3 regions of the Lysinibacillus sp. FSL K6-4013 genome follow, and region 1 is predicted to be linked to each of the others. Evidence: a T-box and tRNA genes for the amino acid it is inferred to sense, from the RefSeq annotation. Region 1 holds a T-box; the other regions hold tRNA genes.
What was found. The T-box of region 1 lies ahead of alaS (alanine--tRNA ligase). A T-box ahead of a tRNA ligase gene usually reads a tRNA of that ligase, here a tRNA-Ala.
Positions count from the first base shown of each region.

Region 2: it encodes a tRNA-Ala, which carries the amino acid that the T-box ahead of alaS (alanine--tRNA ligase) is inferred to sense. The anticodon was not compared.
Region 3: it encodes a tRNA-Ala, which carries the amino acid that the T-box ahead of alaS (alanine--tRNA ligase) is inferred to sense. The anticodon was not compared.

Region 1 covers NZ_CP152031.1:3,174,406-3,184,125, reverse strand. Annotated here, with positions in the region: gene MHB39_RS15780 (magnesium transporter CorA family protein) at 1-938, shown strand, start outside; T-box leader at 1,007-1,223, shown strand; gene alaS (alanine--tRNA ligase) at 1,312-3,972, shown strand; gene MHB39_RS15770 (IreB family regulatory phosphoprotein) at 4,061-4,327, shown strand; gene ruvX (Holliday junction resolvase RuvX) at 4,330-4,746, shown strand; gene MHB39_RS15760 (DUF1292 domain-containing protein) at 4,765-5,073, shown strand; gene MHB39_RS15755 (DUF1292 domain-containing protein) at 5,365-5,892, shown strand; gene mltG (endolytic transglycosylase MltG) at 6,042-7,169, shown strand; gene MHB39_RS15745 (O-methyltransferase) at 7,456-8,088, shown strand; gene MHB39_RS15740 (peptidase U32 family protein) at 8,094-9,026, shown strand; gene MHB39_RS15735 (U32 family peptidase) at 9,041-9,720, shown strand, end outside.
Region 2 covers NZ_CP152031.1:3,572,538-3,582,257, forward strand. Annotated here, with positions in the region: gene nadA (quinolinate synthase NadA) at 1-1,010, shown strand, start outside; gene MHB39_RS17665 (IS1182 family transposase) at 1,153-2,535, shown strand; gene MHB39_RS17670 (VOC family protein) at 2,748-3,164, shown strand; tRNA gene MHB39_RS17675 (tRNA-Glu) at 3,224-3,295, opposite strand; tRNA gene MHB39_RS17680 (tRNA-Ser) at 3,298-3,388, opposite strand; tRNA gene MHB39_RS17685 (tRNA-Asn) at 3,400-3,476, opposite strand; tRNA gene MHB39_RS17690 (tRNA-Ile) at 3,481-3,557, opposite strand; tRNA gene MHB39_RS17695 (tRNA-Gly) at 3,559-3,632, opposite strand; tRNA gene MHB39_RS17700 (tRNA-Phe) at 3,638-3,713, opposite strand; tRNA gene MHB39_RS17705 (tRNA-Asp) at 3,772-3,847, opposite strand; tRNA gene MHB39_RS17710 (tRNA-Met) at 3,851-3,925, opposite strand; tRNA gene MHB39_RS17715 (tRNA-Ser) at 3,979-4,071, opposite strand; tRNA gene MHB39_RS17720 (tRNA-Ile) at 4,087-4,163, opposite strand; tRNA gene MHB39_RS17725 (tRNA-Met) at 4,171-4,244, opposite strand; tRNA gene MHB39_RS17730 (tRNA-Ala) at 4,273-4,348, opposite strand; tRNA gene MHB39_RS17735 (tRNA-Pro) at 4,363-4,439, opposite strand; tRNA gene MHB39_RS17740 (tRNA-Arg) at 4,449-4,525, opposite strand; tRNA gene MHB39_RS17745 (tRNA-Leu) at 4,535-4,623, opposite strand; tRNA gene MHB39_RS17750 (tRNA-Gly) at 4,629-4,703, opposite strand; tRNA gene MHB39_RS17755 (tRNA-Leu) at 4,739-4,823, opposite strand; tRNA gene MHB39_RS17760 (tRNA-Lys) at 4,841-4,916, opposite strand; tRNA gene MHB39_RS17765 (tRNA-Thr) at 4,924-4,999, opposite strand; tRNA gene MHB39_RS17770 (tRNA-Val) at 5,003-5,078, opposite strand; rRNA gene rrf (5S ribosomal RNA) at 5,089-5,204, opposite strand; rRNA gene MHB39_RS17780 (23S ribosomal RNA) at 5,395-8,322, opposite strand; rRNA gene MHB39_RS17785 (16S ribosomal RNA) at 8,505-9,720, opposite strand, start outside.
Region 3 covers NZ_CP152031.1:3,560,391-3,570,110, reverse strand. Annotated here, with positions in the region: gene nadB (L-aspartate oxidase) at 1-57, opposite strand, end outside; gene MHB39_RS17645 (cysteine desulfurase family protein) at 146-1,228, shown strand; rRNA gene rrf (5S ribosomal RNA) at 1,507-1,622, shown strand; tRNA gene MHB39_RS17635 (tRNA-Val) at 1,633-1,708, shown strand; tRNA gene MHB39_RS17630 (tRNA-Thr) at 1,712-1,787, shown strand; tRNA gene MHB39_RS17625 (tRNA-Lys) at 1,795-1,870, shown strand; tRNA gene MHB39_RS17620 (tRNA-Leu) at 1,888-1,972, shown strand; tRNA gene MHB39_RS17615 (tRNA-Gly) at 2,008-2,082, shown strand; tRNA gene MHB39_RS17610 (tRNA-Leu) at 2,088-2,176, shown strand; tRNA gene MHB39_RS17605 (tRNA-Arg) at 2,186-2,262, shown strand; tRNA gene MHB39_RS17600 (tRNA-Pro) at 2,272-2,348, shown strand; tRNA gene MHB39_RS17595 (tRNA-Ala) at 2,363-2,438, shown strand; tRNA gene MHB39_RS17590 (tRNA-Met) at 2,467-2,540, shown strand; tRNA gene MHB39_RS17585 (tRNA-Ile) at 2,548-2,624, shown strand; tRNA gene MHB39_RS17580 (tRNA-Ser) at 2,640-2,732, shown strand; tRNA gene MHB39_RS17575 (tRNA-Met) at 2,786-2,860, shown strand; tRNA gene MHB39_RS17570 (tRNA-Asp) at 2,864-2,939, shown strand; tRNA gene MHB39_RS17565 (tRNA-Phe) at 2,998-3,073, shown strand; tRNA gene MHB39_RS17560 (tRNA-Gly) at 3,079-3,152, shown strand; tRNA gene MHB39_RS17555 (tRNA-Ile) at 3,154-3,230, shown strand; tRNA gene MHB39_RS17550 (tRNA-Asn) at 3,235-3,311, shown strand; tRNA gene MHB39_RS17545 (tRNA-Ser) at 3,323-3,413, shown strand; tRNA gene MHB39_RS17540 (tRNA-Glu) at 3,416-3,487, shown strand; gene MHB39_RS17535 (ABC transporter ATP-binding protein) at 3,627-4,421, opposite strand; gene MHB39_RS17530 (iron ABC transporter permease) at 4,437-5,492, opposite strand; gene MHB39_RS17525 (iron ABC transporter permease) at 5,492-6,493, opposite strand; gene MHB39_RS17520 (iron-siderophore ABC transporter substrate-binding protein) at 6,638-7,633, shown strand; gene MHB39_RS17515 (diaminopropionate ammonia-lyase) at 7,770-8,984, shown strand; gene MHB39_RS17510 (MerR family transcriptional regulator) at 9,127-9,720, shown strand, end outside.

The DNA of each region.
Region 1 (9,720 bases):
GCAGCAAGACAGTCCAACATGATTTCAATATGATGGATTTCCAACTTCCTATTCATAACGGAGACTTATTATGGGTAGATTTATATGCGTATAGTTATAATGAATTGAATAATATAGCAGATGTATTTGGCTTTCATCCACTAGCTGTGGAGGATTGCTTACATGAGGGCTCACGTCCGAAAATGGATAGTTATGGTGATTATAAATTTTTTGTGCTTCATGCACCAATCTATAATGAAAAAAGTAACAATGAAATTACAACCGTTGAATTAAATATTTTTATGGGTCCAAACTATATTGTGACTGTGCATAAACAAAAGTTGCAATGGCTAGGCAACATGGAGAATGTTTGTATCAATAGTCCAAAATATTTGGAAAAGGGTACTGATTTTTTATTGCATACCATTATTGATGGAATTACAGACGAATACTTCCCCGTATTAGAACGAATTCGAGCACGTATAGATGAACTGGAAGAAGAGATTTATGATTATCAACCGAAAGTGGTGACTGAGGAATTTCTTGCACTGAAGCGGACAATTATTTTAATTCGTCAGGCCATAATGCCACAAAGAAGAATTTTTTCAACAGCCAATGGCCAGTGGAAATTTGATATTCAAGAAGAAAATATTCCATTCTATAAAGATTTGAATGACCATCTAGAACGGATTGTCGACTCTACAGAGACTTACCGCGATTTAGTTAACAGCACGCTTGATACGTATTTTTCAATAATCAGTGGTAAATCTATTGAAAAGCTGAATTTATTAACGGTCATTTCGACAATTATGTTGCCGCTATCTGTAATTACTAGCTTTTTTGGTATGAATGTACCTTTACCTTATCAGGATTCACCCTATACAACTATTGCTATCAGCGCCTTTTTAGTCATTTTCACGTGGGGTATGTGGGCATATTTCAAAAAAATGATTGCTTAGTTTGTGTTAGTCATACTAGTACTAATTGACAGCGCAATAGATTTTTTTTATAATTTTCGATAGAAAAAGTAAAAACGATGATGGAAAAAGTACGTATTTGTGTGTGGACAAGAAAGGGATTTCTAGGCTGAAAAAATCCTCACAGCAGCAAATGCCGAAAGCTACTCCAGAGTGCAGCTAATCCCTGCCGTTCACTGACGTTACAAGTGCTAAAGAGGTAAGTAAAAATTTTTACTTACAACTAGGGTGGTACCGCGAGACTAATGACAAGTCCTCGTCCCTTTTTTGGGGATGAGGGCTTTTTTTATTTTCTTCGGTAAATCGCAGGATTCGTATCGTGATTTTACAATATTAAATAGGAGGAATTTATCCAATGAAAGCAGTAGATATTCGCCGTATGTATTTGGAATTTTTTAAAGAAAAGGGGCATCATCATGAGCCATCAGCACCACTTGTGCCGATAAATGACCCATCACTCCTTTGGATCAACTCAGGTGTTGCAACATTGAAACCATATTTCGATGGACGTATTATTCCTGATAATCCACGTATTACAAATGCACAAAAATCGATTCGTACCAACGATATTGAAAACGTTGGGAAAACAGCTCGACACCATACATTCTTTGAAATGTTAGGAAATTTCTCTATTGGTGACTACTTTAAAAAAGAAGCAATTCATTACGCTTGGGAATTTTTGACAGATAAAAAATGGATGGGCTTTGATCCAGCGTTATTATCCATTACGATTCACCCAGAAGATCAGGAAGCATATGATGTTTGGCATCAGGAGATTGGTATTCCAGAAGAACGTTTAATTCGTTTAGAAGGAAACTTCTGGGATATCGGAGAAGGTCCATCTGGTCCAAACTCTGAGATTTTTTATGATCGCGGTGTAGAATACGGCTCAGATGAGAATGATCCTGAAATGTATCCAGGTGGGGAAAATGAGCGTTATCTTGAAATTTGGAATCTTGTGTTCTCTCAATTTAACCATAATCCTGACGGTACTTACACGCCACTACCAAAGCAAAATATTGATACAGGTATGGGCTTAGAGCGTATTGTATCAGTCGTTCAAAATGTACCAACGAACTTTGATACAGATTTATTCATGCCAATCATTGAAAAAATCGAGGAATTTGCCAACCGTAAATATAAGCGTCCTGGTGAAGTAGATTTAAATGAAATCTTTGGCTCAGAAGAAGATATTAATACACCATTTAAAGTGATTGCAGATCATATCCGTACAGTAGCATTTGCAATAGGCGATGGTGCCCTGCCATCAAACGAAGGCCGTGGCTATGTATTACGCCGCTTACTACGACGTGCTGTTCGTTATGCTAAACAAATTGGTATTGAAAAACCATTTATGTTTGAACTTGTACCAACTGTGGGTAAAATTATGGAAGACTTCTATCCAGAAGTTACGGAGAAATGCGAATTTATTCAACGTGTCATTAAAAATGAAGAAATTCGTTTCCATGAAACATTAGATGGTGGTTTGACTATCTTTAATGAAGTAGTGGAATCTCAAAAAGCAGCCGGTCATGATTACATTCCAGGAGCAGATGCTTTCCGTTTATATGATACTTACGGATTCCCAATCGAGTTAACGGAAGAATATGCAGAAGAAGTAGGCATGAAAGTAGATCATGAAGGTTTTGAGGCAGCAATGGAAGAACAACGTGAACGTGCGCGTGCTGCTCGTCAAGATGTTGACTCTATGCAAGTACAGAATGAAGTATTAGCAAACTTAACGGTGGAAAGTGAATTTGTTGGCTATGATACGTTAACAGCTAGTACTGAAATCGCTGCAATGATCGTCAATGGTCAAGTAGCAAAAGTCGCTTCAGAAGGTCAAGAAGCATTGGTTATTTTAGCGAAGACACCATTCTACGCTGAAATGGGTGGCCAAATTGCCGATAGTGGGACAATTTCAAATGATAGCTTTACGGCTATTGTAAAAGATGTTCAAAAAGCACCGAATGGTCAACCGCTTCATACGGTAGTAGTTGAATCTGGTGAAATGCATGTGGAAGATGCAGTGCAAGCAGTGGTCAATCGTGATGATCGTAATTTAATCATTAAAAACCATACAGCGACACATATTATGCAACGTGCATTAAAAGATGTGCTAGGCGATCATGTGAACCAAGCTGGATCATATGTAGGCCCTGATCGTTTACGCTTTGACTTCTCTCACTTTGGTCAAGTTACAAAAGAAGAATTACAACAAATTGAACGTATTGTAAATGAAAAAGTGTGGGATGATATAGAGGTCGTTATTGAAGAAAAAGGCATTGATGAAGCAAAAGCAATGGGTGCTATGGCATTATTCGGTGAAAAATATGGAGATGTTGTACGTGTAGTATCAATTGGAGATTATTCAATTGAGCTATGTGGTGGTATCCATGTTAAACGCTCTTCTGAAATTGGCTTCTTCAAAATTGTTTCAGAAGGTGGTATCGGTGCAGGTACTCGTCGTATTGAAGCTGTTACAGGAAAAGTGGCTTATGAAGCAGTAAAAGAAGAAGAAGCATTATTAAATGATGCAGCAGCATTACTAAAAGCAAATGCGAAAGATATTGTCACAAAAGTACAGGCATTACAAGCCGACTACAAAGAATTACAACGTGAAAACGAAGCATTATCTCAAAAAATTGCCAATGCACAGGCAGGGGCAGTTGTGGATGCCGCTCAAACAATTGGAGATGTAACAGTGCTATCTACAAAAGTGGAAGCGAAGGATAACAATCAACTTCGTCAAATGATGGATGACCTGAAAGCGAAGATGCCAAAAGCAGTCATTGTTCTTGGAGCAGTTGATGGTGAAAAAGTTATGTTATGTGCTGGCGTTTCAAAAGAATTAGTTGGTGGCAATTACCATGCGGGGAATATTGTGAAAATGGTTGCAGAAGCATGTGGTGGTAAAGGTGGCGGTCGTCCAGATATGGCGATGGCAGGTGCAAAAGATGCATCAAAACTTGATGAAGCACTACTTTCTGTGTATGATTATGTTAAATCCATTTAATTAATTCACCAAAACATGTTATAATAAAGAGAAATTGGAGATGAGCTTGTTTGCACATCTCCTTATTTCTGAAAGCGAGGTGCTGGTCATGAGTTCATTTGATCAAACGATGAAATTTAATTTTCCAGAAGAATCAATGGAACAGGAAGTCAAGCAGGTAATGTTGAAAGTTCATTCTTCATTAGAGGAAAAGGGATATAACCCTATCAATCAGATTGTTGGTTACTTACTTTCTGGTGATCCGGCGTATATTCCTCGCCATCAGGATGCTCGTAATTTAATTCGCAAGCTTGAGCGTGACGAAATTCTAGAGGAGCTTGTTAAATTTTATATTAAAAAGAATAACGAGGACTAGAAATGAGAATTATGGGATTAGACGTTGGGTCAAAAACTGTGGGTGTTGCTGTAAGTGATGCACTTGGTTGGACCGCCCAAGGTATTGAAACCGTAAAAATTGATGAGGCTAATGGTGAGTTCGGTATTGACCGTATCGCCGAGCTAGTAAAGGAATATACTATAACAGAATTTGTTGTAGGATACCCAAAAAACATGAATAATACGGTAGGACCGCGTGGTGAAGCATCCGAGAACTATAAAAAGTTGTTGGAAGAAACATTTTCACTACCCGTCAAGTTATGGGATGAACGTTTAACGACGATGGCTGCAGAACGTATGCTGATCGAAGCGGACGTGAGTCGCAAAAAGCGCAAGCAGGTCATTGATAAAATGGCAGCTGTGATGATTTTACAAGGCTACTTAGATAGCAAAAATTAATTGATGAGGTGACAATGCATGGCACACGAGCATAACCATGAAGAAGAACTACATGTTCAACACATTACAGTGATTGACGAGAACGGAAACGAGCAGCTTTGTGAAGTGATTCACGTTCATGAATCTCCAGAGTTTGGCAAATCATATGTATTTTACTCAATGGTAGGCGCAGAGGAAGACGAAGATGGCTCCGTTGAAATCTTCGTATCTTCATTTGTACCATCTGAAAATGGTGAAGATGGTGAATTAACACCAATCGAAACTGAAGCAGAGTGGGATATGGTAGAGGACGTTTTAAACGCTTTAGAGGATGAATACGAAGACTAAACTTCTAACTCAAAGCTTGGAACAAGGATCGCAGCTTGCAGTCCTTGTTCCTTTTTTATTGACACTCTTCTATATGTAGAAGAATTGTTGGGACCTGCTCATAAAGTGAGGGGATTCGCTCAGAAATAGAGTGAAAGTGCTCTAAGAATGTGAGAACCCGCTCAAAAGTAGAGAAAAAGCGCTCCTAAACAGGGAAAACCGCTCAAAAATTGGAGAAGCTATCTAAAAAGTGCCTAACCTCAAAAAACGATTTAATAAATGACATCAAATTGTCATAAAGGAGGAAACTGTATGAATGAAGAAACGCAAGAATTTATGATCATTGGGAAAGATGGTAAGGAACAGCAGTGTCGTGTGGTCTTTACCTTTGATGCGGAGGACAAGTCCTATGTGTTATTTTCCCTTGTAGATGAAACAGGTCAAGAAATCCCAGGAGACCTTTCGGCGATGACTTTTGATTACGATGATAATACAGGTGAGATGACCAATTTACAGCCTGTTGAAACAGATGCAGAATGGGAAATGATTAATGAAGTGGTATTAACATTACTAGATGAATTTGAAGAAGAACCACAGCTAATTACTGTGACGGATGAAGAAGGAAAAGATCAAGTGTGCGAAGTCATTCATACGTTTTCATCTGAGCATTTCGGTAAATCGTATGTATTATATGTGCCAGCAACAGAAGAACCGATTGATGAGCGTGATATTTTTGCTGCCCAATATATAGCTGGAAATGAAGGTCAAATTGAAGAGCTATACCCGATTGAGTCAGATGAAGAATGGGAATTTGTAGAAGAAGTATTAAACACTTTATAGAATGAACTATTTCTAGAATGCTCAAAAATCTGCTAACGAAAGTTGTTGGCAGATTTTTTACATATGTAATTTCTCCTGAATTGTCGATTTCTGTTTGTCGTGAAAGTTGATTTCTAGTATGATATTGAATAGTGATAGGGGGGAAACCCGTGGATAACGGTTCTAAAAAACAAGAAATGTTTTCAAAAATGCAAGAAAGAAAATCTGAGGTAAAGATCGTGAGAAAAATCGTCGCACTTATTGCCATTGTTTTCGTACTAATAATTGGGGTTGTTGGTTTATTTGGGTACAATTATGTAAAAGGTGCTTTAAAACCACTGGACCCTAATGCAACGAAAACAATTGCGGTAGAAGTACCAATTGGCTCTAGTTTGTCCTCCATTTCAACACTACTAGAGAAAAAAGGTGTCATAAAAGATGCACGTGTTTTTAAATACTATGCAAAATTTAAAAATGAATCACAATTTCAAGCGGGAAATTATGATTTAACACAGGCAATGACATTTGATGAACTCATTGAAAGCTTGAAAACAGGGAAGGTATATCGTAAGCCTGTCTTTACGATGACAGTCCCAGAAGGCTTAACACTTGAACAAATTGGGAAAGTGATTGAAAAGAAAACACCGTACACACAAAAAGAATTTATGGATCTTGTGACGAGTGACACATTTGTTCAACAAATGATGGCTAATTATCCTGAGCTAGTTACAGAGGCTGTTTTAGCTGACAACATTCGCTATGACTTAGAGGGCTATTTATATCCAGCTACGTATTCTTATTATGAAGAAAAACCATCTTTACAAGCGATTGTAGAAGAGATGGTAGCAGCCATGAACAATGTGGTGAAGAACTATAGTGATGTTTTAGCTGAAAAACAAATGTCCGTACATCAGCTATTAACATTTGCTTCATTATTGGAAGAAGAAGCGACTGCTCAAACGGATCGAGAGACTATTGCAAGTGTCTTCTATAATCGAATCAATGAAGGGATGCCACTCCAAACAGACCCAACCGTGCTCTATGCACTGGGTGATCACAAGGATCGTGTTCTATATGAAGATTTAGAAGTGGATAATGCCTATAACACTTACAAAAATAAAGGTCTACCACCTGGTCCAATAGCAGGTGCAGGTAAAACTTCGATTGAGGCATCATTAAATCCAAGTCAAACAGATTATTTCTACTTCCTAGCAGATAAAGAGGGTGTCAACCACTTCTCAAAAACCTATGATGAGCATTTGCAGAAGGTAGAAAAATATTTACGAAAAGAAGAGTAAACGTATAGGAAGAGCAAAAATCATATAGCAAACAGATGGATAGAAGGAAAGAAAAATAGCTTTCCTTCTATTTTCATGCTATTATAAAGTGTGATTTTTGATCAATCCGTTCATTTATGCGGGACAAATATGCGTGGTGGCAATTGTTTGAGCATATCGAAGCAATTGCTCATTTTTGTATGGCAAAGTACCAAGACATCACGTTTGGTCTTTTTCTTTTTGTTGATAAATGATGAAGTACAGACAACGGCAAACGCTCGTTGCCTTTTAAATGAGGGTGGAAACAATGGAATTATCAGATGCATATATACAATCATTTATACAGCCACGTAATGAATTGCTTTTAGAAATGGAAGCATTTGCGGAGGAGCATCACGTACCGATCATGCAGCTGGCAGGTATTGATGCATTAAATCAACTGTTGCGTATTCAAAATCCGTCAAAAATTTTAGAGATAGGTACAGCAATTGGTTACTCTGCTATTCGTATGGCAGAGGCATTGCCTTATGTCCAAATTGTTACAATTGAACGTGATCAAGATCGTGTAGCAAGGGCAAAAGCCTATATTAAACGGTCGACTGTATCCGATCGAATTACGGTCATTGAGGGTGACGCTTTAGAAGTGGATGACGAGGCCATTAACACAACATTCGATGCGGTCTTTATTGATGCTGCGAAGGGACAATACCAACGCTTTTTTGAAAAATATGCACCTTTAGTAAAATCAGGTGGGGTATTGTATATCGATAATATGTACATGCATGGTTTGTCTGATTTAGAGTTGAAGGATGTTCCACGTCGTAAGCGAACAATGATTCGCAATTTAAAAAACTTCACGGATTGGATTATGCAGCACCCAGATTATACAAGTGCTTTTTTACCAGTCGGTGATGGTTTATTACTATGTTTGAAGAGGTGACTACTATGAAAAAACCAGAATTGCTTGTGACACCACAATCATTAGAACATATAAAAGCACTTTTAGTCGCTGGAGCAGATGCTTTTGTTATTGGTGAACAACAATTTGGTCTACGTCTAGCAGGAGAGTTCTCCGTTGAAGAAGTAGAAGAAGCGACAAAGCTTATTCATGAAGCGGGTAAAAAGGTATATGTTGCAGTCAATGCACTTTTCCATAATGAGAAGCTAGAGGCACTTGCTGATTATTTAAATGAAATGCAACGTATCGGTGTGGACCGTTTAATCTACGGTGATCCAGCGGTTCTCATTATTCGTAGAGAGCAAGGTGTTACGATTCCGTTACATTGGAATCCAGAAACGACAGCTACAAACTGGTTTACGGCTAATTACTGGGGGAAACGTGGTGCAACGCGTGCAGTGTTAGCGCGTGAGCTTTCTCTTGATGAAGTATTAGAAATTAAAGAAAATACCGAAATGGAAATTGAAGTACAAGTACATGGCATGACATGTATGTTCCAATCAAAACGTCCATTACTCGGCCATTATTTCTTATATCAAGATAAAGTAATGGCTATTGAAAATCGCCAGGAAAATCGTAATATGTTCCTACATGATGATGAACGAAATAATAAATATCCAATATATGAAGATGTAAATGGTACACATATTTTCAGTCCAAATGATATGTGTATTATTGATGAACTAGGCGAATTATTTGAAGGTGGCATCGATGCTCTGAAAATTGAAGGTGTACTTCAAGCGCCAGACTATGTAGTCGTGGTAACAGAAGCTTATCGAAAAGCAATCGATACGTATTTTGACGAATCAGAAGAGGCATATGAAGAAATAAAAGACGATTTATTAGCAAAAATTGAAGATATTCAACCAGCTATTAGACCATTAGATACTGGCTTTATCTTCAAGGAAACAGTTTACTAGGAGGGGACAATAACATGGCATTAGCGTTAGAGCAAAATGACAAAATCCGTGAGATTGTCAACGGTAAACGTGTCATTACTAAAAAACCAGAGCTACTTGCACCAGCTGGTAGTTTAGAGAAATTAAAAATAGCTGTCCATTACGGAGCAGATGCTGTATTTATCGGTGGGCGAGAGTTTGGTCTACGATCGAATGCGGATAACTTTTCAATTGAAGAGATGCGTGAAGGTGTAGAATTTGCCAATCAATATGGTGCGAAAATATATGTAACAACAAATATTTTTGCCCACAATGAAAATATGGATGGCTTAGAGCGTTATTTAAAGGATATTGAATCAGTGGGCGTAACTGGTATTATTGTAGCAGACCCGCTCATTATTGAAACATGTCGTACAGCAGCACCTAAGCTTGAAATTCACCTTTCTACTCAGCAATCATTGTCCAACTGGAAGGCCGTGCAGTACTGGAAAGAAGAAGGTTTACATCGTGTTGTATTAGCACGTGAAGTGGGCGGAGAAGAAATGAAGCTGATGAAGGAAAAGGTCGACATTGAAATTGAGGCCTTTGTTCATGGAGCAATGTGTATTGCCTACTCTGGTCGTTGCGTTCTTTCTAATCATATGACGGCTCGTGACTCAAACCGAGGGGGATGCTGCCAATCATGCCGTTGGGACTATGATCTATATGAATTAGA
Region 2 (9,720 bases), 400 kb from region 1:
TAAAGAAAAAATTAGGGCCTAAATTATTTATTCCTGGGCACCATTATCAAAAAGATGAAGTCATTCAATTTGCAGATGCAACCGGGGATTCTTTACAGTTAGCTCAATTATCTGCAGCAAATAAGGAAGCTGAACACATCGTATTTTGCGGTGTGCATTTTATGGCAGAGACTGCTGATATGCTGACAACGAAACAGCAACATGTCTATTTACCAGATATGCGCGCTGGTTGTTCAATGGCTGATATGGCTGATATTTATCAAACAGAACAAGCATGGCCAATTCTTCAAGAACTCTTTGGTGATACGATTATTCCTCTAACCTATGTTAATTCAACTGCGGCTATTAAAGCCTTTACTGGAAGACATGGTGGTGCTTGTGTCACTTCATCGAATGCAAGGGAACTTGTTCAATGGGCTTTTACCCAAAAACAGCGGATCTTCTTTTTACCTGACCAACATTTAGGAAGAAATACTGCCTATGATTTAGGTATACCTCTTGAAAATATGGCTGTTTGGAATCCACATAAGAACATGCTCGAAACAAAAGAGCCTCTTGAAAATATTCAGGTTATACTTTGGAAGGGTCACTGCTCTGTGCACGAAGGTTTTACCGTTCAACATACAGAGGTTATTCGTAAAAAACACCCAACTATGAGCATTATCGTTCACCCTGAATGCAGCCGTGAAGTGGTAGCAGCAGCTGATGATGCAGGCTCCACAAAATACATTATTGATACAATCAATCGAGCTCCAAGCGGATCTGCATGGGCAATTGGAACAGAAATGAACCTTGTCAATCGCATTATTAAGCAGCATCCTGATAAACATATTGTCTCCTTAAATGAAAACTTTTGTCCTTGTTTAACAATGAATCGCATCGACCTTCCGCATTTGTTATGGAGCTTAGAAAGTATCGAGCAAGGGCAACCTCATAACCGTATACAAGTAGATGAACATACTACTGCTGAAGCTCTTAGCTCACTTGAAAGAATGCTAGCCAGAGGATAAATAGTTAAACTTTTTAAACAGAAAGGTTATAAGACATAACCTTTCTGTTTCATTCTGTTGATAAACTATTTAGTCAATGAAATTTTTTTGAAAAATCGGGTAAAGTCCTTTCAATTCTATGAAATGAATTGGAGGGATTTTTATGTTCTTTACTACTTCAAGACAGACCATCGAAAAAAATCGGGAGGCTTATTTAGCTATGTATGATAAGAGCCACCTGTTAGTGCAATTGGATCAATTAATTGATTGGCAATCGATTTTAAAAAAGTTGATGCGCTATTATTCAAATACACCTACCGGGCGTCCGTCTAAAGATCCGATTATTTTGGTGAAGATATTATTGATTCAAAGTCTAGAAGGGTTTCGATCTGTCCGTTTGACGTGTAAACAAGTTCAATCAAATGCCACGTATCGTTGGTTTCTAGGGATTCATCTATTTGAAAAAGTACCTCATCATAGTACAATTTCTCGTTTTTTATGGGAACGTCTGAAAGGACCTCCATTTTGGTTAGCGTTGTTTAATGAACAAGTGTGGGCCATTCATCAGGAAGGATTTATTGCGAATAAAACGTGGGCTGCAGATGAAACGGAGTTAAAGGCCAATGCCAATAAACGTTTTCGTCAACGGCTCCTTGTGAAAAAAATGGTTGAAGAGAATGAGAACGATTTAAAACGAATCAATCAATTCCGCGAAAAACAAGGAAAAAAACCATTAAAGCCGGCCCTATCTAAAGTGATATTTCATCCAACGAATTTTAGTCCTGTCGATGAAGATGCGCGCCTATCCGTTAAACATGTGGAGAGAGGGCAATTTGCGTATTATGAACATCGTATTGTCGATACATTACATGGATTTATTATTGCCTCTGAAATCACAGCAGCAAATAGACCTGGACATCAAATTTTACCTCAGCAGCTGAATCAATTGCATGAACTATTTCAGCAGTATGCGAAAGAAATTACATTAGATGCTGGCTATTATAATGCACAATGTGCGAATGAGCTCTTTAAACGAGGCTTTTTTGTCTCCATACCTTATAAAAGAAGCCAGACAAAAGAACATCCAAGCTGTCGGCGTCATCAATTCAAAAAGTTAAACGAAACGACGTATGCTTGTCCAATGGGCGTACCGTTTCGTTATACAACATCAACGCGCAAAGGCTATCACGAATTTAAAGCATCAAAAGGAAGCTGCAAAAACTGCCCGTACGCTTTAAACGAAAAAGACCGTATTTTAAGGCTTTCTATTCATCAAAAAACCTATGATCGTCTAAGAGAAATGAGATTATCATGGAAAGGGAAAATTTTAAAAACTGTCCGACCACAAACGATTGAACTAAGCTTTGCCCATAGCAAAGAATACCACGGTCTCCGTTATGCCAGATACCGTGGTATACCCAAAGTAAAAACACAAGTTTTGATGATCGCACTCATTCAAAACTTTAAGAAATGGACCAAGCTCCGTTCACTAAAACAAGTTGGACTCCATCTCACATATAAAATTATAGAAGATTCTTTTGAATAATTCAAAAAATCCCTGTGGAAATTCACAGGGATTTCATTGACAGGGTTGTTTTTCAACAACGTGAAACAGAAAGGTTATAAGACATAACCTTTCTGTTTTTGTTGATATAACACCCGCTTTCAATAGTGCTAATGGCTTCCATTTTCGTCTGCATTGCTATAATTGACAAGCCTTTATGCCCCATGATACTGTCAATTTGGAGGTGATACTAAATGGCTTTTCAATCGAAAAATATCTTTATCAATTTACCAGTAAAAGATCTAAACAAATCCATTCGTTTTTTTAAGGAATTAGGTTTTGAGTTCAATCAACAATTTAGTGATGAAACAACAGCCTCAATGATTATTAATGAGAATATCTTTGTTTTGATAATGGTTGAAGAACGATTTAAAGGATTTAGTAAGAAAGAAATTACAGATACTACTACTTCTGCAGAAGCAATCTTATGTCTTTCTGCCGAAAATCGAGAACAAGTAGATCAATTAGTGAATAAGGCACTTGCCTCTGGTGGTAAACCTTATAGTGAACCACAAGATCATGGATTTATGTATGGTTGGGGCTTTCAGGATGTAGACGGGCACATCTGGGAAGTAGTTTATATGGATGAAAATGCATTGAATCAAGAGTAAATTTTGTATCTATGAATATAAAAAAACAGTAGATGCATTTGCATCTACTGTTTTTAGTATGACCCGTACGGGATTCGAACCCGTGTTACCGCCGTGAAAGGGCGGTGTCTTAACCACTTGACCAACGGGCCCATGGCGGAGAAGGAGGGATTTGAACCCTCGCGCCGGTTACCCGACCTACACCCTTAGCAGGGGCGCCTCTTCAGCCTCTTGAGTACTTCCCCAAAATAAAAAATGGCTCCGAAGGCAGGACTCGAACCTGCGACAACCTGATTAACAGTCAGGTGCTACTACCAACTGAGCTACTTCGGAATAATGGTGGGCCTAAATGGACTCGAACCATCGACCTCACGCTTATCAGGCGTGCGCTCTAACCAGCTGAGCTATAGGCCCTTGGAGCGGGTGATGGGAATCGAACCCACGACATCAGCTTGGAAGGCTGAGGTTTTACCATTAAACTACACCCGCATAAATGGTGGGTCAGGACGGAATCGAACCGCCGACACTTAGAGCTTCAATCTAATGCTCTACCAACTGAGCTACTGACCCATTTCGTCCATGCTAAGCTTGCTCACTCTTTTGCTTCTCATGACTTTGATTTTAAAAATGGCGGTCCCGACCGGGATCGAACCGGCGATCTCCTGCGTGACAGGCAGGCATGTTAACCGCTACACCACGGGACCTTTTGGTTGCGGGGGCCGGATTTGAACCAACGACCTTCGGGTTATGAGCCCGACGAGCTACCACTGCTCCACCCCGCGATAATTTTATGCTGTTTCGAGTTTTTAAAGCACCATTTATAAAAATTTAAAACTGGAGGAGGTAGAGGGATTCGAACCCCCGCGCGGTGTTACCCGCCTGTCGGTTTTCAAGACCGATCCCTTCAGCCAGACTTGGGTATACCTCCGTTACAATATATAAATGGTGGACCTTGCAGGACTCGAACCTGCGACCGGACGGTTATGAGCCGTCTGCTCTAACCAACTGAGCTAAAGGTCCTTTAAGATGGCGGCAGAGGGGATCGAACCCCCGACCTTACGGGTATGAACCGTACGCTCTAGCCAGCTGAGCTACGCCGCCAGGATCTTTATACTGGTTAATTTACTTATGGTGGAGCCTAGCGGGATCGAACCGCTGACCTCCTGCGTGCAAGGCAGGCGCTCTCCCAGCTGAGCTAAGGCCCCATAATTTTTGGAAATGGTCGGGAAGACAGGATTCGAACCTGCGACCCCTTGGTCCCAAACCAAGTGCTCTACCAAGCTGAGCTACTTCCCGTTGTTCTTTTGGCGCGCCCGACAGGAGTCGAACCCATAACCTTCTGATCCGTAGTCAGACGCTCTATCCAATTGAGCTACGGGCGCATTTAAAAATGGTGCCGAGGACCGGAATCGAACCGGTACGGTAGTCACCTACCGCAGGATTTTAAGTCCTGTGCGTCTGCCAGTTCCGCCACCCCGGCACATTTGGAGCGGAAGACGAGGTTCGAACTCGCGACCCCCACCTTGGCAAGGTGGTGTTCTACCACTGAACTACTTCCGCATGTGCATAAGTTTTTTATCTGGCAATGAAAATAATGGTGCGGGTGAAGGGAGTCGAACCCCCACGCCTTGCGGCGCTAGATCCTAAGTCTAGTGCGTCTGCCAATTCCGCCACACCCGCTTATTATTATTTCTAAATGGTGAGCCATGAAGGACTCGAACCTTCGACCCTCTGATTAAAAGTCAGATGCTCTACCAACTGAGCTAATGGCTCGAAAAAATGGTGCCGGCTATAGGAATCGAACCCACGACCTACTGATTACAAGTCAGTTGCTCTACCTGCTGAGCTAAACCGGCATATGGTGGAGGATGACGGGCTCGAACCGCCGACCCTCTGCTTGTAAGGCAGATGCTCTCCCAGCTGAGCTAATCCTCCTGGGTGTTATGCCTAGCGACGTCCTACTCTCACAGGGGGAAGCCCCCAACTACCATCGGCGCTAAAGAGCTTAACTTCCGTGTTCGGTATGGGAACGGGTGTGACCTCTTTGCCATCATCACTAGACTTATTCGACCTCCAATACACGGCGTATTACTGCGTCAGCTGCTCTCGTTCAATCAGTCACGTAATAAGTACGCTCCTTCAATCACTTGTTTGCTTCCTTGTACTACTTGCGTCTTGAAGCTCTCTTTTTTTGTTGAAAGAATTGTTCTTTCAAAACTGGATAAACGGTGCATTGAATGCTTCAAACATATTGGTTAAGTCCTCGATCGATTAGTATTCGTCAGCTCCATGTGTCACCACACTTCCACCTCGAACCTATCTACCTCATCGTCTTTGAGGGATCTTACTTACTTGCGTAATGGGAAATCTCATCTTGAGGGGGGCTTCATGCTTAGATGCTTTCAGCACTTATCCCGTCCACACATAGCTACCCAGCGATGCCTTTGGCAAGACAACTGGTACACCAGCGGTGTGTCCATCCCGGTCCTCTCGTACTAAGGACAGCTCCTCTCAAATTTCCTACGCCCACGACGGATAGGGACCGAACTGTCTCACGACGTTCTGAACCCAGCTCGCGTACCGCTTTAATGGGCGAACAGCCCAACCCTTGGGACCGACTACAGCCCCAGGATGCGATGAGCCGACATCGAGGTGCCAAACCTCCCCGTCGATGTGGACTCTTGGGGGAGATAAGCCTGTTATCCCCGGGGTAGCTTTTATCCGTTGAGCGATGGCCCTTCCATGCGGAACCACCGGATCACTAAGCCCGTCTTTCGACCCTGCTCGACTTGTAGGTCTCGCAGTCAAGCTCCCTTGTGCCTTTACACTCTACGAATGATTTCCAACCATTCTGAGGGAACCTTTGGGCGCCTCCGTTACCTTTTAGGAGGCGACCGCCCCAGTCAAACTGTCCGCCTGACACTGTCTCCTGCCCCGCTAAGGGGCATGGGTTAGAATTTCAATACAACCAGGGTAGTATCCCACCGACGCCTCCTTCGAAGCTGGCGCTCCGAGATCTCTGGCTCCTACCTATCCTGTACAAGTTGTACCAAAATTCAATATCAGGCTACAGTAAAGCTCCACGGGGTCTTTCCGTCCTGTCGCGGGTAACCTGCATCTTCACAGGTACTATAATTTCACCGAGTCTCTCGTTGAGACAGTGCCCAGATCGTTACGCCTTTCGTGCGGGTCGGAACTTACCCGACAAGGAATTTCGCTACCTTAGGACCGTTATAGTTACGGCCGCCGTTTACTGGGGCTTCAATTCGCAGCTTCGCTTGCGCTAACCACTCCTCTTAACCTTCCAGCACCGGGCAGGCGTCAGCCCCTATACGTCACCTTACGGTTTTGCAGAGACCTGTGTTTTTGCTAAACAGTCGCCTGGGCCTATTCACTGCGGCTCTCATGCGCTTGCACGCTCAAGAGCACCCCTTCTCCCGAAGTTACGGGGTCATTTTGCCGAGTTCCTTAACGAGAGTTCTCTCGCACACCTTAGGATTCTCTCCTCGACTACCTGTGTCGGTTTGCGGTACGGGCACCTCTCACCTCGATAGAGGCTTTTCTTGGCAGTGTGAAATCAGGAACTTCGTCCATACGGACTCGCCATCACAGCTCAACGTTACAGTGTGCGGATTTGCCTACACACACGCCTTACTGCTTGGACGCGCACAACCAACGGCGCGCTTACCCTATCCTACTGCGTCCCCCCATTTCTCAAACGGTGAGGAGGTGGTACAGGAATATCAACCTGTTGTCCATCGCCTACGCCTATCGGCCTCGGCTTAGGTCCCGACTAACCCTGAGCGGACGAGCCTTCCTCAGGAAACCTTAGTCATACGGTGGACGGGATTCTCACCCGTCTTTCGCTACTCATACCGGCATTCTCACTTCTAAGCGCTCCACCAGTCCTTCCGGTCTGACTTCAACGCACTTAGAACGCTCTCCTACCACTGACATCGTAGATGTCAATCCACAGCTTCGGTGAATCGTTTAGCCCCGATACATTTTCGGCGCAGCGTCACTCGACCAGTGAGCTATTACGCACTCTTTAAATGATGGCTGCTTCTAAGCCAACATCCTGGTTGTCTGTGCAACGCCACATCCTTTTCCACTTAACGATTACTTTGGGACCTTAGCTGGTGGTCTGGGCTGTTTCCCTTTTGACTACGGATCTTATCACTCGCAGTCTGACTCCCGTGTATAAATATCTGGCATTCGGAGTTTGTCTGAATTCGGTAAACCGGGATGGCCCCCTAGTCCAAACAGTGCTCTACCTCCAGTATTCTCATCACGAGGCTAGCCCTAAAGCTATTTCGGAGAGAACCAGCTATCTCCAAGTTCGATTGGAATTTCTCCGCTACCCACACCTCATCCCCGCACTTTTCAACGTGCGTGGGTTCGGGCCTCCAGTAAGTGTTACCTCACCTTCACCCTGGACATGGGTAGATCACCTGGTTTCGGGTCTACGACCACGTACTACATCGCCCTATTCAGACTCGCTTTCGCTGCGGCTCCGCCTTCTAAAGCTTAACCTTGCACGTAATCGTAACTCGCCGGTTCATTCTACAAAAGGCACGCTATCACCCATTAACGGGCTCTAACTACTTGTAGGCACACGGTTTCAGGATCTCTTTCACTCCCCTTCCGGGGTGCTTTTCACCTTTCCCTCACGGTACTGGTTCACTATCGGTCACTAGGTAGTATTTAGCCTTGGGAGATGGTCCTCCCGGATTCCGACGGAATTTCACGTGTTCCGCCGTACTCAGGATCCACTCAGGAGAGAACGAACTTTCGACTACAGGGCTTTTACCTGCTCTGGCGGACCTTTCCAAGTCGCTTCATCTAACTCGCTCTTTTGTAACTCCGTATAGAGTGTCCTACAACCCCAAGAGGCAAGCCTCTTGGTTTGGGCTCTTCCCGTTTCGCTCGCCGCTACTCAGGGAATCGATTTTTCTTTCTCTTCCTCCAGGTACTTAGATGTTTCAGTTCCCTGGGTCTGCCTTCAAGACGCTATGTATTCACGTCAAGATACTACGCGATTAAACGTAGTGGGTTCCCCCATTCGGAAATCTCCGGATCAAAGCTCACTTACAGCTCCCCGAAGCATATCGGTGTTAGTGCCGTCCTTCTTCGGCTCCTAGTGCCAAGGCATTCGCCGTGCGCCCTTAATAACTTAACCAAGTTATTAAGCCTATAAAAAAACTTAAAAAATAAATGTGTTTGTTACAATTTCAATGTCGTTTTATCCAGTTTTCAAAGAACAAGTTTTGAAGTATTTCATTCAGAAAGAATGAACCTTCAAAACTGAACGCAAAACGTAATCTTACAAACCCAAGGTTTGTATTCCGAAATAATCCTTAGAAAGGAGGTGATCCAGCCGCACCTTCCGATACGGCTACCTTGTTACGACTTCACCCCAATCATCTATCCCACCTTCGGCGGCTGGCTCCAAAAGGTTACCTCACCGACTTCGGGTGTTACAAACTCTCGTGGTGTGACGGGCGGTGTGTACAAGGCCCGGGAACGTATTCACCGCGGCATGCTGATCCGCGATTACTAGCGATTCCGGCTTCATGTAGGCGAGTTGCAGCCTACAATCCGAACTGAGAACGACTTTATCGGATTAGCTCCCTCTCGCGAGTTGGCAACCGTTTGTATCGTCCATTGTAGCACGTGTGTAGCCCAGGTCATAAGGGGCATGATGATTTGACGTCATCCCCACCTTCCTCCGGTTTGTCACCGGCAGTCACCTTAGAGTGCCCAACTAAATGATGGCAACTAAGATCAAGGGTTGCGCTCGTTGCGGGACTTAACCCAACATCTCACGACACGAGCTGACGACAACCATGCACCACCTGTCACCGTTGCCCCCGAAGGGGAAACTATATCTCTACAGTGGTCAACGGGATGTCAAGACCTGGTAAGGTTCTTCGCGTTGCTTCGAATTAAACCACATGCTCCACCGCTTGTGCGGGCCCCCGTCAATTCCTTTGAGTTTCAGTCTTGCGACCGTACTCCCCAGGCGGAGTGCTTAATGCGTTAGCTGCAGCACTAAGGGGCGGAAACCCCCTAACACTTAGCACTCATCGTTTACGGCGTGGACTACCAGGGTATCTAATCCTGTTTGCTCCCCACGCTTTCGCGCCTCAGCGTCAGTTACAGACCAGAAAGTCGCCTTCGCCACTGGTGTTCCTCCAAATCTCTACGCATTTCACCGCTACACTTGGAATTCCACTTTCCTCTTCTGCACTCAAGTCCCCCAGTTTCCAATGACCCTCCACGGTTGAGCCGTGGGCTTTCACATCAGACTTAAAGGACCGCCTGCGCGCGCTTTACGCCCAATAATTCCGGACAACGCTTGCCACCTACGTATTACCGCGGCTGCTGGCACGTAGTTAGCCGTGGCTTTCTAATAAGGTACCGTCAAGGTACAGCCAGTTACTACTGTACTTGTTCTTCCCTTACAACAGAGTTTTACGATCCGAAAACCTTCTTCACTCACGCGGCGTTGCTCCATCAGGCTTTCGCCCATTGTGGAAGATTCCCTACTGCTGCCTCCCGTAGGAGTCTGGGCCGT
Region 3 (9,720 bases), 390 kb from region 1:
AGCTTGAAGTGCAGCAATGCCACTACCAATTATAAGGACGTCTGTCTTTACATCCATAGTTATACCTTCTTTACAGTTGTCTTGACACCTATCTTTACATAAAATAAAAAAGAAAACAAGACCCTATGAACAAGAGAGGAAGAAGATGATGATTTATATGGATTATGCTGCAACGTCACCAATGATGAGAGAATCTCTTGAGGCATATGTAGAGGTAGCACAACGTTATTATGGAAATAGTGCAAGCTTGCATGATCTAGGGGGACAAGCCCTTTATTTTGTCCAGCATTCAAGAGAGGTTGTAGCCCATGCCCTCGGTGTACGTAGTGATGGCGTAATTTTTACGGGTAGTGGCACAGAAGGAAATCTAATAGCCATCTTGTCGTTAGCACTAGCCTCAAAAAAAGGAAAACACATTATTTCATCCCAAGCTGAGCATACCTCAGTGCACGCAGCTTTGAATACACTTGAGAAAAAGGGCTTTACTGTAACAAAATTACCTTTGCAGAGGGATGGCTGCGTTGATCTGAGGCAATTGCAACAAGCAATCCGTGAAGATACTGCTTTAATTACCATTCAACATGTCAATTCTGAAATTGGTTCTATCCTGCCCGTGGAGAAAATCGTAGAGATAGCAAGAAAATCAAATATTTTCTGTCATGTTGATTGTGTACAATCATTTGGCAAACTAGCTATACCAAAAGGAGCAGATGCAATTACCATCTCGGCTCATAAAATAGGTGGGCCAAAGGGATGTGGGGCCATATATATTAACCCCGCAATCCGAGTACCTGCATTAACACCAGGTGTGACACATGAGAGGGGGCTCAGAGGAGGGACATTAGATACTCCTGCAATCGTGGCCTTTGCGGCGGCAATTGAAAACTATCAATATGAATTGCAACATTATGAAACTTTAAGAAATTATTTCGAAAATAACTTACCTGAAACATGTCAGATCGTTGAGTGTAAACAGCAACTACCTAATATTTGTGGGGTAATGATGGAGAAAGTAGAGGGGCAATATGTTCTTTTAAAGTTAAATGAGGCGGGAATCTGTATCTCTACAGGTAGTGCATGTGATATTCATAGTGAATCTGGAACAAAGGCCATTCTATCAATGGGTTTTTCTTTTGAAGCGGCACGCCAATTTTTTAGAATATCTTTTGGTCCTTCTACTACACTTGATGATATTGCAAAATTAAAAAGAGAGCTTGCAAATATTTAATGAGAGGACGAGTGAAGGATTATCTATATTCTTCACTTGTTTTGAAATAGATTATAAGCTAAGAATATAGGTGAAATAAAATAAATGTTTTCTTTTGAATCAACAATTGCTATAATATTTTGCAGGGCAATATTTTCTCTTACTTAACAAAAATATCTTTTAAAAGTAATAATTTCTTTTTTTTATAAAAAAGTATTGCACAATGTTAGAAAACGTTATACAATAATTCTTGTCTTGAAGGACAGGTAAACAACTTCAAAACAAGATACATAACAAAGTCTAGTGATGATGGCAAAGAGGTCACACCCGTTCCCATACCGAACACGGAAGTTAAGCTCTTTAGCGCCGATGGTAGTTGGGGGCTTCCCCCTGTGAGAGTAGGACGTCGCTAGGCATAACACCCAGGAGGATTAGCTCAGCTGGGAGAGCATCTGCCTTACAAGCAGAGGGTCGGCGGTTCGAGCCCGTCATCCTCCACCATATGCCGGTTTAGCTCAGCAGGTAGAGCAACTGACTTGTAATCAGTAGGTCGTGGGTTCGATTCCTATAGCCGGCACCATTTTTTCGAGCCATTAGCTCAGTTGGTAGAGCATCTGACTTTTAATCAGAGGGTCGAAGGTTCGAGTCCTTCATGGCTCACCATTTAGAAATAATAATAAGCGGGTGTGGCGGAATTGGCAGACGCACTAGACTTAGGATCTAGCGCCGCAAGGCGTGGGGGTTCGACTCCCTTCACCCGCACCATTATTTTCATTGCCAGATAAAAAACTTATGCACATGCGGAAGTAGTTCAGTGGTAGAACACCACCTTGCCAAGGTGGGGGTCGCGAGTTCGAACCTCGTCTTCCGCTCCAAATGTGCCGGGGTGGCGGAACTGGCAGACGCACAGGACTTAAAATCCTGCGGTAGGTGACTACCGTACCGGTTCGATTCCGGTCCTCGGCACCATTTTTAAATGCGCCCGTAGCTCAATTGGATAGAGCGTCTGACTACGGATCAGAAGGTTATGGGTTCGACTCCTGTCGGGCGCGCCAAAAGAACAACGGGAAGTAGCTCAGCTTGGTAGAGCACTTGGTTTGGGACCAAGGGGTCGCAGGTTCGAATCCTGTCTTCCCGACCATTTCCAAAAATTATGGGGCCTTAGCTCAGCTGGGAGAGCGCCTGCCTTGCACGCAGGAGGTCAGCGGTTCGATCCCGCTAGGCTCCACCATAAGTAAATTAACCAGTATAAAGATCCTGGCGGCGTAGCTCAGCTGGCTAGAGCGTACGGTTCATACCCGTAAGGTCGGGGGTTCGATCCCCTCTGCCGCCATCTTAAAGGACCTTTAGCTCAGTTGGTTAGAGCAGACGGCTCATAACCGTCCGGTCGCAGGTTCGAGTCCTGCAAGGTCCACCATTTATATATTGTAACGGAGGTATACCCAAGTCTGGCTGAAGGGATCGGTCTTGAAAACCGACAGGCGGGTAACACCGCGCGGGGGTTCGAATCCCTCTACCTCCTCCAGTTTTAAATTTTTATAAATGGTGCTTTAAAAACTCGAAACAGCATAAAATTATCGCGGGGTGGAGCAGTGGTAGCTCGTCGGGCTCATAACCCGAAGGTCGTTGGTTCAAATCCGGCCCCCGCAACCAAAAGGTCCCGTGGTGTAGCGGTTAACATGCCTGCCTGTCACGCAGGAGATCGCCGGTTCGATCCCGGTCGGGACCGCCATTTTTAAAATCAAAGTCATGAGAAGCAAAAGAGTGAGCAAGCTTAGCATGGACGAAATGGGTCAGTAGCTCAGTTGGTAGAGCATTAGATTGAAGCTCTAAGTGTCGGCGGTTCGATTCCGTCCTGACCCACCATTTATGCGGGTGTAGTTTAATGGTAAAACCTCAGCCTTCCAAGCTGATGTCGTGGGTTCGATTCCCATCACCCGCTCCAAGGGCCTATAGCTCAGCTGGTTAGAGCGCACGCCTGATAAGCGTGAGGTCGATGGTTCGAGTCCATTTAGGCCCACCATTATTCCGAAGTAGCTCAGTTGGTAGTAGCACCTGACTGTTAATCAGGTTGTCGCAGGTTCGAGTCCTGCCTTCGGAGCCATTTTTTATTTTGGGGAAGTACTCAAGAGGCTGAAGAGGCGCCCCTGCTAAGGGTGTAGGTCGGGTAACCGGCGCGAGGGTTCAAATCCCTCCTTCTCCGCCATGGGCCCGTTGGTCAAGTGGTTAAGACACCGCCCTTTCACGGCGGTAACACGGGTTCGAATCCCGTACGGGTCATACTAAGTGCAGTAGATGAATTTACATCTACTGCACTTTTTAATTTACTAGATACTTAGATTAATAACATACCTCTATTAAATGAAAGCCTACACAGATTAATCATTCTGTGTAGGCTTGTTGTTTTTCAAATTAGCGATTAAATTTTTCGTCCTTTTCCATATGGAATGCAAAGAGGTGTACCAAATATGGGATCTGCCGTCATTTGGCAATCAAGGTCAAACACATGACTAACTAAATCAGTTGTCATAATTTCTTCTGGTTTCCCTTGACGGTAGACACCACGGTCACGCACTGTAATAATATGATCGGCATAGCGACATGCAAGATTAATATCATGTAATACCATAATAATTGTTCGCTTTTGCTGTTGGTTTAAGTCATATAGTAAATCTAATACGTCTATTTGATGGGTTAAATCTAAGTATGTCGTAGGCTCGTCTAAAAGAATGATATCTGTATCTTGAGCAAGTGTCATAGCAATCCAAGCACGTTGACGTTGTCCTCCTGATAGCTCGTCTACTGGTCTATCTTGTAAATGCTCGGTACCTGTAGCTTTTAAAGCGTTTAAAACGATTTCTTCATCCTTTTCAGTCCATTGTTGACGCCAATTTTGGTAAGGGTAGCGGCCTTGTTTTACAAGTTGTAAGACAGTTAAGCCTTCTGGTGCAACAGGAGATTGGGGAAGAATAGAGAGGTTTTTAGCCACTTGTTTAGTTGATAATTTAAAAATATCCTCACCATTTAATAAAACGGAGCCTTTTTTAGGTTTTAATAATCGAGCAATGGAGCGCAAGAGTGTGGATTTACCACAGCCATTCGCTCCAATTAATACAGTAATTTCATTCAAAGGAATAGATAAATTGAGATCTTCGATAATATTGAAATCACCATAACTTAATGTTAGGGATTTGGTTAATAAAGATTCAGTCATGTAGTATAGACTCCTTTATTTATTTGGGTTTCTAAATAATAAATAGATAAAATAAGGTGCACCGATGGCAGCAGTAAAGACGCCTGCGGGTACTTCTAATGGGCTAAATGCTGTGCGACCTATAATATCTGCAACCATTACAAGTAATGCACCAATTGCTGCGGATGCTGGAATAAGTACACCGAATGATGAACCAACGATGCGTCGTGCGATATGAGGAGCCATTAATCCTACAAACCCAATGGCGCCAGCAAATGCTATAGCACTCGCTACAAGACTGGAGCATAATAGAATTAAATAAAGGCGAGTTTTTTGGACAGATTGCCCTAGGCTTGATGCTGTATCATCACCTAATTCTTGAACATTTAACTGTCGTGTGATAAATAAAGTGATAAGTAGAAGCATGATGATCAAAGGAACAACGATTTGTACTTGATCCCAATCTGCACTTTTGACACTCCCGGTAATCCACTTATTCGCTTCACTTGCTTGATAAATTGGGCCGATAATCATTAGCATTGTAGTAATTGCTTGCATGAATGCCGACACGCTAATACCGATTAAGACAAGACGATGTGGTGTGACACCATCTTTCCAAGCAAATAGGTAAACTATACATCCGACGATAGTAGCCCCTGTAAATCCTGCTAATGGCAACCATTCTATACTAACAGTTAAAGAGTGATTGGAATCACTGAAAATGGCTAAGAAACCAACAACCGCTGCCCCACCACCAGCAGATATGCCGATTATATCAGGTGAGGCAAGTGGATTTTTAATGATTCCTTGTAAAACTGCACCTGCTACGGCTAATGCCATTCCAGCAAACAAAGCCATGAAAATTCGAGGCATTCGAAAATCAATAATGATCAGTTGATCAAAATCTGAGCCGTAACCAAAAAAAGCTTGTAAAACTTTTAATGGATTGATGAATGAATCACCAAATGATGCACTAAGAAAGAAAACAGCAAGAGCTAGTAGGCAAATCACTATTAATTTTTTTATAGCTTGTACATCTAATAAAAATGAAATTTTTTGTTGAAGTAGACGAATTGTTTTTACATGTTTCATTATTTTTTTCCACCTTTTCGCGCAAGGTAAATAAAGAATGGTGTGCCAATCATAGCTGTCATGACTCCTACTGGAACTTCTTGAGGCATGATAATATAACGAGCCGCAACATCAGCCAGCAATAAAAGGATCCCCCCAAGTAAAGCAGCCATAGGAATAAGCCATCGATGATCGGTGCCGACAAACTTGCGCGCAAAATGGGGAACGACAATCCCTATAAAACCAATGGGGCCAGCAATTGCAACTGCTCCACCAGCTAAAAAAATAACAATAAGACCTACTAATATCTTCATAAGTCCTAAACGTAAACCAAGACCTCTTGCTACATCATCACCTAGAGCGAGAATATTCATTTTAGGGGAAATGATGAGAGCAGCAATCCACCCAATTACTAAATAAGGTAGAACAGAAAGTAAAATTTCAAGTTTTCTACCTTGTACAGAGCCTGCTAACCAAAACAAAACTTGATCAAGCTCTGCTTCATTTGTAGCGAGTAAACCTTGTGTAAATGATGCAAATAGGGCACTAATGGCAGCACCAGCTAAAGTTATTTTCACTGGAGTAACAGCATCTCTACCTGAGAAACTAATCCCATAAACGGATAATGCAGCGATTGCTGCACCAAGAAATGCAATCCATGCAAAAGATTGCAAGCTTGAAATGTGGAAAAAAATCATAGCAAAAACAACAGCAAAGCCTGCTCCTGCATTAATGCCCAAAATTCCAGGAGAGGCTAATGGATTTTTCGTTAAGGTCTGCATAAGCACGCCTGTAATGGCTAACGAAGCACCAACGCAACTGGCTATAAGAGCTCTTGGAATTCGAACATTTTGAATAATAAGATGCTCATTTGAATTGTTAAATTGTTTAAAAGATTCATACGTAGTTTGAATAGAGGTATTTGCATAACCGTACACAATACTGATCCCCATACAAAGAAGTAATAGTAAAACTCCTACTAGTAAAGCAATCATCTTGGAATAATTATTTTGTAATATCATATTTAACGTGTACTCTTTTCTTGGGAAATTATTAAATTAGTTATTGACATTGATAGATACATCCAATACGATTAATATCGTTCTCAGACAAATGAAAGTGATTTTCATTCTCGTCTGATATGCTTAAACATTTTATCATATACAATGGAGGAAGAAAAGGTGCAAAAAGCATTTCAAAAACTATTAGTTTTGCTGGCTGTGGTTGCTATTTTTGTTCTGGCAGCTTGCGGTACTTCTAAGGATGATACCAAAGAAGAAAGTACAAAAGAAAGCAATGCTTACAGTGTTGACCATGCAATGGGGACAACTGAAGTAAAAGACACACCAAAACGTATTGTTGTTTTAACTAATGAGGGAACAGAAGCATTATTAGCTCTAGGAATTAAACCAGTAGGTGCGGTACAATCTTGGACAGGCGATCCATGGTATGATCACATTAAGGATCAAATGGAAGGTGTGGAGGTTGTCGGTATTGAACATGAAATTAATATCGAAAAAATAGCTTCTTTGAAGCCAGATTTAATCATTGGCAATAAATTACGACAAGAAAAAGATTATGCTAAACTTAGCAAAATTGCTCCAACTGTATTTTCTGATACATTACGCGGTGACTGGAAAGAGAATTTTAAATTATACGCAAAAGCAGTAAACCAAGAAACAAAAGGTGAAGAAGTGCTAAAAGCTTACGAAGATAAGCTACAAGCACTGAAAGAAGAACTTGGAGAACAAACAAACCAAGAAGTTTCATTTGTACGCTTTATGGCTGATAAATCTCGTATCTATTACACAGATTCATTCTCAGGTGTGATTTTTGATGCTTTAGGATTTAAACGTGTTGCAGCGCAAGCAGATTTATTTAAAGATAATGCAAAACTAGGAAACTTAGCGATTGAAGTAGGGAAAGAAGCGATCCCTCAAATGGATGGGGATGTTATTTTCTACTTCACGTACATGCCAACAGGTGATGACTCAGCATTAGCAACTGAACAAGAGTGGACACAAGACCCACTATGGAAAAACCTAACGGCTGTCCAAAAAGGCAATGCACATAAAGTGGATGATGTCATTTGGAATACGGCTGGAGGCATTTTAGCTGCGAATATTATGCTAGATCAAGTGGAAGAAATCTTTGTTAAATAATTTTCTCATAAACTATACATTTATCGGTGTTCGATGAATGTATAGTTTTTTTACTTCCTAATATATACTCTCCTGGTACTTTAAAGTTAGATAGACTATGATGTAGATATTGACCGTAAATTGAGGGGGGATATCGATGAACGAAAAATTAAGGTGGGTTTATAATCAGCATTATTTAGAGCAAGACAATGTAAAACAAGCAACAGCAATACTTCCCTTTTTCTCACTGGACCAAGTAAAGAGGGTTAGTCAGTTTCAGCGTACATATGATCAATTTGAGAAGACACCTCTCCATCAACTTGATGCACTTGCTTCATGTATGGATGTAGAAAAGATCTTCGTTAAAGATGAATCTTATCGATTTGGTTTAAATGCCTTTAAAGTTTTAGGCGGTATTTATGCAATTGCGCAATATGTTGCCAATAAGCTTGGGAGGAATATAGAGGAGCTATCGTTTGAACAGTTAAAATCTCCAGAAGTAAGAGCGCAAGTAGGCAATTTAACATTTATTTCAACGACAGATGGTAATCATGGTCGTGGTGTGGCATGGGCAGCCAGAGAACTGGGTTTTCAAGCGCGAATATATATGCCAGCTGGCAGCGCGGCTGAGCGTCTACAGCATATTAAAAATGAAGGGGCTTTTGCTGAAATTACGACAATGAATTATGACGATACTGTTCGTTATACCTCACAGCTTGCACTAGAAAATGGTTGGGTATTGATTCAGGATACAATGTGGGAGGGCTATGATGAAATTCCATTATGGATTATGCAAGGGTACACAACCCTTGTACAGGAGATTGTTGAACAGATTCAGCAAGCCCCAACACATGTATTTTTGCAAGCTGGTGTTGGGTCCTTTGCAGGATCGGTTGTAGCATTTTTACAACAATTCTATGAGCAAGAAATTACATTTGTCTTGGTTGAGCCACATGTCGCTAATTGCTATTATGAAAGCTTTAAGAAAAATACAGATCAATTTGTCACTGTTGGTGGGGAGATGCAAACTATAATGGCAGGTCTTGCTTGTGGTGAACCGAATCCACAGGCTTGGCAAATCTTAAAAGCCTACACAAAAATAAGTATCTCCTGTGAGGAAGAAATAGCAGCAACAGGTATGCGCGTTCTAGGAAATCCTTTAGCTACAGACACTCGCATTATAGCAGGTGAATCAGGAGCGGCGCCATTTGGTTGCTTTTATGAAATAATGGTAAATGATCAATATCAAGAATTAAAACAAGCCTTGCACCTAAATGAACAGGCGAGGGTGCTGTTTATTAATACAGAGGGTGATACAGATAAAGAGAGTTATCAACAAATAGTATGGCATGGGAAATATGCGAATCAATAGCAAACTAGTGATTTACTAGTTTGCTATTTTTACTTTTGTAAAAGGAATTGAAAGTATAATTAAGTTTAATTAAATTTTTTTATTTTGCTCTTGACCTTAACGTTGCGTCAAAGCTTACAGTAGCATTAGTGGAGGTGATGAGATGGAATATACCATTCAGGAGCTTGCTCAACTATCGGGTGTTAGTACAAGAACATTGCGTTATTATGATGAAATTGGATTGCTGAAACCAGCAAGAACCAATGAGGCAGGTTATCGATTTTATGGCCAATGGGAGGTCGATATGTTGCAGCAGATTTTATTTTACCGTGCTTTGGATATGAAATTAGCGACAATTCAGGCTATTATTCAAGCACCAAACTTTCAGCATGCTGAGGCGCTCAAAACACATAGAGCTGCTTTGCTTCAACGCAAAGAGCAGTTGGAAACGATCTTACAGACAGTAGAAAAAACAATACAATCCATTGAGGAGGAACAACCAATGTCTAATGAAGAAAAATTTAAAGGCTTTAAAGAAAAGTTAATTGAGAATAACGAAAAGCAGTACGGCAAAGAAATCCGTGAGAAATATGGGAATGAAACAGTGGATGCATCCAATGCTAAGCTTATGAACATGACGGAGCAACAATATGAAGCGATGCAACAGCTAGAACAGCAAATGTTTGAACGCTTAGCAGAGGCAATGAAACTTGGAGATCCTACAAGTGACATTGCAATGGAAGTTGCAGAGTTGCAT